DNA from 3 places in the Micromonospora sp. NPDC049891 genome. Region 3 is predicted to be linked to each of the others. Evidence: riboswitches for the same ligand, from Rfam matches in the RefSeq annotation. Region 3 holds a riboswitch; each other region holds the start of a gene.
The links. A riboswitch is a leader RNA that binds a small molecule or an ion and turns the genes downstream of it on or off. The one in region 3 is predicted to bind cyclic di-AMP.
Positions count from the first base shown of each region.

Region 1: linked by a shared signal. The riboswitch ahead of AB0I71_RS11465 (hypothetical protein) and the one ahead of AB0I71_RS01435 (hypothetical protein) in region 3 are both predicted to bind cyclic di-AMP.
Region 2: linked by a shared signal. The riboswitch ahead of AB0I71_RS08885 (C39 family peptidase) and the one ahead of AB0I71_RS01435 (hypothetical protein) in region 3 are both predicted to bind cyclic di-AMP.

Region 1 covers NZ_JBFAML010000007.1:38,378-40,637, forward strand. Annotated here, with positions in the region: gene AB0I71_RS11460 (cation diffusion facilitator family transporter) at 88-1,005, shown strand; cyclic di-AMP (ydaO/yuaA leader) riboswitch at 1,157-1,288, shown strand; gene AB0I71_RS11465 (hypothetical protein) at 1,293-2,260, shown strand, end outside.
Region 2 covers NZ_JBFAML010000005.1:41,687-43,946, reverse strand. Annotated here, with positions in the region: gene AB0I71_RS08890 (hypothetical protein) at 1-589, shown strand, start outside; cyclic di-AMP (ydaO/yuaA leader) riboswitch at 868-1,008, shown strand; gene AB0I71_RS08885 (C39 family peptidase) at 1,233-2,117, shown strand.
Region 3 covers NZ_JBFAML010000001.1:282,492-284,751, forward strand. Annotated here, with positions in the region: gene AB0I71_RS01435 (hypothetical protein) at 76-1,092, opposite strand; cyclic di-AMP (ydaO/yuaA leader) riboswitch at 1,096-1,227, opposite strand; gene AB0I71_RS01440 (YibE/F family protein) at 1,394-2,260, opposite strand, start outside.

The sequences.
Region 1 (2,260 bases), on a different contig from region 3:
GCGCCGCGAGCCCACCCCGACGATTGCGTACATAGCGATGTTGGCATAGATCCTTCCCCGGCCCGACCGACGACGCAAGGTGTCTGGGTGGGCGCCGGTCATGACCACCACCACGCTGCGGTGTCGAACGCCGCGCACCGCCACGTCGGCCGGTTGTGGGCTGCGTTCGCCCTGCTCAGCGTGCTGATGGTGATCGAGGCGGCAACCGCTCTGCGGACCGGTTCGCTGGCCCTGCTCTCCGACGCCGGGCACATGTTCACCGACGTACTCGGCATCGGGATGGCCCTCGCGGCCGTGGCCGCCACCCGGCGGGCCGACACCGATCCGCAACGCACCTTCGGGCTCTACCGGCTGGAGGTGCTCGCGGCCCTGGCCAATGCGGTACTGCTCTCCGGCGTCGCGGTGTACGTGCTTGTCGAGGCGGTACGCCGGTTTGGTGATCCGCCCGAGGTGCTCGCCGGCCCGGTACTCGTGGTGGCGGCACTCGGCCTGCTCGCCAACATCGCCGCGTTCGCTCTCCTGCGCCCGGGGGCGCGGGAGAGCATCAACCTGCGCGGTGCCTACCTGGAGGTGCTGGCGGACCTGCTCGGCTCGCTGGGCGTGATCGCGGCCGCCCTGCTGATCACCGTGACCGACTGGTGGTGGGCCGACCCACTGGTCGCGGTGGCGATCGCCACGTTCATCCTGCCCCGGACGTGGCGCCTGGGCCGGGCGGCGGTGCGCATCCTGGTCCAGGCCGCGCCGGAACATCTTCAGGTCACCGCGGTGCACGACCGGCTCGCCGCGGTACCCGGGGTGGCCGGTGTTCACGACCTGCACGTCTGGACGTTGACCTCCGGGATGGAGGTCGCCTCGGCGCACCTGACCGTCGCCCCCGGCGCCGACGTCGCCGCCGTGCTGGCGGCGGCCCACTCGGCGCTGCATGAGGACTTCCAGATCGAGCACGCGACCCTCCAGATAGAGCCGCGACCGGATCCTGGGGGCTGTGGGGCTACGCGGTGGTGACGGAAGCAATCCAGGAAAAGGACCTATTGTCCGTTTTGGTCTGTTCTACTAGTCAACAACTGAACACCAGGAGTAACAGCAGCTGCACCGGTCACATGGGCACCGGTAGGCTCGGACCCGGCCTCCGCCAGGCGGCACCCACCGGTGCCGGCGGCGGCCGCCGCCTAATCGCCCGCCAGGGCGAACCGGGGAACCATGTTCCTGGGGTGTATCCGCGTCAGCGGTAGGGATCTTCCGTCCCGAACCCGTCAGCTAACCCGGTCGGCGGCTGACGGAAGGACATGTGCATGCCAGCAGTGGCAACGGTAAGACCGGCCGCCCGTACGGCGGCCCTGATCGCGGCCGCGCTCGCCCTCACCCTCGGCGTCGCGCTGGCCCCCTTCACCCCAGCCGCCGCCGCACCGCAACCGTTGCGGGCGGCAGCCCCGGGCGATGTGGACGACGAGGGTGGCACCCCGGCACTCCGGGCCCAACTGGAGGCCGCCAGCAAGGGCTACCTCGACGCCAAGACCGCGCTCGACCGCTCGGTGAAGCGTCAGAAGCAGCTTGCCGAGCAGCTCAAGACGACCGAGAGCCAGGTCGCCGAGCGCGGCACCAAGGTCGCCCAGATCGCCGCGCAGGCGTACCGCACCGGGCGGTTGGGCGCCGCGTCGGCACTGCTCAACAGCGGGTCACCGGCGGGCTTCATGGACCGGGCGGCGGCGCTGGACGCGGTGGCCGCCAACGAGGACCGCGCGCTACGTGAGCTCCAGAACGCCCGGGACGAGGTCAGCGCCACCAAGCAGGCCCTGGACGTGGAGATCCAGGAGCAGCGCAAGCAGGTGGCCGTGATGGCCAAGCGCAAGGATCAGGCCGAGCGGGCGTTGACCGTGGCCATCGAGCGGGACGAGGCGGCCGAGCGGGCCGAGGCCGCCGAGCGGGCAGCCCGGTCACCGTCGCGCAGTGGCGGGTCGAGCCCCACCGCCAAGCCTGCTCCCCGCAACTCCGACGGGTCGTGGCCGTCGGAGTCGTGCAGCGTCAACGACCCCACCCCAGCCAACGGCTGCATCACCCCGCGCACCCTGCACGCGCTCAAGCAGGCCAAGTCGGCCGGCTTCACCCGGTACGTCTCCTGCTACCGCTCCGGCGGCTCAGGCGAGCACCCGAAGGGGCGGGCCTGCGACTTCGCGGCCCAGAAGAACGGCTTCGGCGGGGACGCGACCGGCGGCGACCGGACCTACGGCAACAACCTGGCGGCGTACTTCGTGAACAACGC
Region 2 (2,260 bases), on a different contig from region 3:
CGAGGAAGCCGACCTGCGCCGATATGCCGGGGAGGTGGCGGTCGCGGCAGCCGGCGCGGCGCAGAACGCCGACCGGCGGCGTGCGGCGTGGCGGGTCGCCCAGACGGAACTCGACAAAGCCTGGGCCGGGTACGACGAGGCGGATTCCGTCGCCCGACGGCTGGCCGGCGTCGCCGGGCTACCGACCCCGCGCACCCCCCGGACGCCTGCCGAGTACGCGGCCCGGGAGCGCTGGCTGCGTCGTGCCGCGATGGCGGCCCACTGGCGTGGTGACCTGACCGCCCGGCAGCTCAGCGACGTGCTGGCGCGCCGGTCCGGCTGGGATCCCCGGCGGCACCCGGTCGAACAGGAGGTGGTCCTCGCCCGGGTGGTACGCGACAACCGCCTGGCCGCCTACCTGTCGGCCGCCGAGCGGGAGCGTGACCTGTGGCGGGCGGCGGAACTGGCCACCGAGGCCGCCCGCTCCCTCTCCGCCGAGGCGTACGCGGCCGCTGAGCGACTCCGACCGGACCTGCCGCCCGTGCCCGGTCGGATCGCCGTCAGGCGTCCCGGCCCGGTGCTGCGCTGGCGGCCAGCTCGACTGGGCTGAAATTTCGTGAGCTGGGTCACAGCGGCCGGAAAATCGGTCACTGTTCGTAGTTGAGACCATTACCGCAGCAAAATCCGTCGGCAGTGTCCACCACTCGTCCGGTTGTCACCCGAAGGTGCCCCGAATGCCGTCGGTCCCATTGAGCGACGCCAGTTCCCGGATACCCGAAAATCGCCGCACTGGATCATGTTTAAGCAGGTCAGAGTGGGTTGGCTTCGAGGTGACCGGCCAGTAGTGTCAGCGCGTCCGGTGCGGTAACCGATCGCAAGAGGCGACGCCGTACCGACCCGCTCAATCGTGATCTCACGAACCGGGGACCCACTGCACCACTGGGGTGAATCCGCGAGCCTCGGCCCGCGGTAGGGCGTCTTCCCGCCCGAATCCGTCAGCTAACCCGGTCGGCGGTGACGGAAGGAGTTCCAACCCTCGTGCGGTTCGATGTGATCCCCCTGTTCCCCCGCCTCCACGGCACCGCGGTGCCCGTGCTCGCCGGCCCGACCGCCGCGAGCTGACCCCGGTCATCGCCACCGCCCGGGCTTTCCGGGCGTACCCCTGAACGGCCTGTCCCGCTCACCCGGGCGGTCGTCGGCGTCCTGCTGCCGACCTGACCGCCGGAGCCGGTGTGCCGTTCTCCCCTCAGTCCGTGGAGGAATCCGTGAAGCACACCCTCTCCCGCCGGCTCCGTCGGCTGGCCACCGAACGCCCCTACCAGATCGTCGCCGGCTCCGCCGTCGCGCTCGTCCTGGCCACCGGCACCGGCGCCGCCCTTGCCGGCACCGGGAACACCCCGGCCCCCACGCAGGCCACCACCGCCGCCACCGAGCTGCGCGGTGACCCAAAGGTCGCGCCGAGCCGGGCCGAGGTCGCGCCGTCGACCGTCGCGCCCAGCAGCGCCGCGCCGAGCAGTGCCGCACCGACCAGCGCGGCACCGGCGAGCACCACCGCCTCGCCGTCGCCGAAGGCCAGCGCGGCCACCCCGGACCCGGACCTGACAACCAAGAAGGCGGCACCGAAGCCGCCCGCGTCGAAGGTCCTCGGGTACGACCACCAGGCTCAGATCAACGGCTACTACTGCGGTCCCGCCGCGGTACGCAACGCGCTCAGCGCCGCCGGTGTCGCCCGTAGCCAGGACGCCCTGGCCAGCCAACTCGGCACCACGTTCGCCGGCACCAACTCGGCCGAGGACACCACCCGCGTCCTCAACGCCGTCGTCAAGGGCGACCCGTACGAGACCACGATGATCCGTGGCGGTGCGGCCACCCCGGCTCAGATGGACCAGCTCCAGGCGGATGTCGTCGCCGCCGTCACCGACGGGCGGGGTGTCGTGGTGAACGTCGCCGGCACCGCCACCGACACCGACGGTCGCTGGCACTCCTTCCCCGGCGGGCACTACGTCGCCGTGGTCGGCTACAAGGACTCCGGCCGGCTGGTGAAGATCGCCGACTCGGCCGACGCCTCGTACCCGTCGTACTGGCTCAGCACCATCGACCTCGCCAACTGGGCCGCCACCCGCGGCTACTCGGCCTGATCACGTCGTTCCCACGGCGAACGGAAGCCCTCGGCCTGCTGGCCGAGGGCTTCCGTGTCGGGTACGTCAGGCGTACGGGGCGTGCTGCTTCGCCCGGCCGACGAAGGCCATGCGCGTCGTCTGTCGCGGCGGGTCGGCCGGGT
Region 3 (2,260 bases):
ACCGACCGCCCCGCCTGACGACGAGGGCCGTCCCGCCAGCTGGCGGGACGGCCCTCGGTGCGTCGTGTCGGGCGATCAGAGCAGTGACACGTGGACGTGGTCCGTGTGGTTGGACGGGCCGCTGTAGGAACTCCAGCGTTCCGTCGCCGCGAACCAGATCTGCCGGTTCCAGATCACGTAGTAGACGCCCAGCCGGTCGGCGTTGCGGACCAGGAAGGCCGCCAGGTTGTTGCCGTAGATCCGGGTGTCGTTGTTGTGCCACGGGCTGAAGCCGCTGTTCTGCAACGACCAGTCACAGGCCCGGCCCTTGGGGTGCTCGAACTTGTCGCCCGGGCGGAAGCAGCCGACGAACCGGTTGAACCCGGCCCGCTTGACCTCCTTGTACATGTGCAGCGTCCGCGGCGTGATGCAGCCCGACGTGGTGGGGTCGTTCTGGCTGCACGACTCCGGCTTCCAGCCGCCGTCCGAGGCCCGGTTCGGGCCGATCCGGGCCACTGGAGAGGTGGCGTCCACAAGTCCGCCGGTGAGGCCGACACCGCCGACCAGCCGGAGCGACTTCTCCGCCTCACTCTTCTTGCGCGCCATGTCGTTCGTCAGCTTCTTCTGCTCGCGCACCTCGGCGTCGAGCGCGAGCTTGGCCTGCTCGGCGCGGCGCTTGATCGCGTTGACCTCGCCCAGCTTCTTGCCGTTCACCAGGTTCAGCTCGTCCAGTGCCGAGGCCCGGTCGATGAACGAGTCCGGTGCACTGCTCTGCAACAACATCGCGATCGCGCCGACCCGACCCGTCCGGTACGACTGGGTGGCGATCTGGGCGACCTGCGGGGAGAGCGCGTCCAGGTCGGCCTGCGCGGCGCGGACCTCAACCGCCCGTTGGAGCTGCCGCTTCTTGGACTTCTCCAGCTTCGCCTTGGCCTTGGAGTAGTCCCGGTTCGTCGCCTCGATCAGATCGTTGAGCATCGGCGGGTCGTCATCGTGCTCCGCTGGCTTGGGGTCGTTCGGCGCGGCCATCGCCGGCATCGGACCGGCGAACACGGCGAACGCGGCGAACACGGCCACCACGGGTGTCAACCAGCGGCGTAGGGGTGCCGTCACTGTTTTCCCTTCCATCGACCGCCGACCGGGTTAGCTGACGGGTTCGGGACGGAAGTGGCCCCTACCGCTTTCGCGGATTCACCCCACGTACCTGGGTCCCCGGCTCGCCTGGCGGCGATTGGGCGGTGGCACCGCAGGCGCCGCTGCGCGCCTTCGGCGGTGACCGGCAGTGAGGTTACCCGACAGTCCATCTGTGCTTCTACGCCCCGAACCCGACGAGATGCGTCATTTCGTAATCGCGTTGAGTGACCAGCGACACGGTTTCGAGCCGCATCGGCAGGGGCGGTCACGTTGAGGAGTGTCACCATGTGGTGTCCGTGCTCCTGTCCGGGTCGGGCCACCCCGAGGGGGTGGCGGGGGATGTGTTTCGGGTGGGTGGGGTGCTGAGGGCGCGGAGCGCCTCGGCCCGGTCCGTCGCCGGCCGGGGAACCACGGGGGTGGGGTCACCGGTGGGGGCGCCGGCGTCGCCGCGCCCTGCGGTGGTGACCAGCGCGGCCAGCGCGGTGGTCAGTGGTACCGCGGCGATCAGACCGAGCGTGGCGACCACGCTTCGGACGATCTCCGTGGTGAGGAACTCGCTGGTCACGATCTGACCCAGCGCGCGGGAGTCCACGGTCAGCAGGAGCAGCAGCGGCAGCGAGGCGCCGGCGTACGCCAGCACGATGGTGTTGACCACCGAGGCGATGTGTGCCCGCCCGACCCGGGTGGCCGAGCGGTACAGCTCCCGGCGGGAGAAGTTCGGGTTGGCGTGGCGAAGCTCGGTGACGGCGGCGGCCTGGGTGACAGTGACGTCGTCGAGCACGCCGAGCGAGCCGATGATGATGCCGGCCAGCAGCAGTCCGTGCAGGTCGACGTCGGCGCGGAACATGGACAGGGTGGTGGCGTCCTCGCTGCCGAACCCGGTCAGATGGGTGGCCCCGGTCGCGGCCAACCCGAGCAGCCCGGTGAGCACCAGACTGGCGAGCGTGCCGAGCACGGCCACCGAGGTCTGTGCGGATATGCCGTGGGTCAGGTACAGCACCACGAACATGATCAACGAGGCGCCGACGATGGCGACCACGAGCGGCGGCTGGCCGGCGCTGATGCCGGGCAGCACGAAGGTCAGCAGGATGGCGAAGCTGGCGGCCAGGCCGCCCAGAGCGGCCAGGCCCCGCAACCGCCCGAAGGC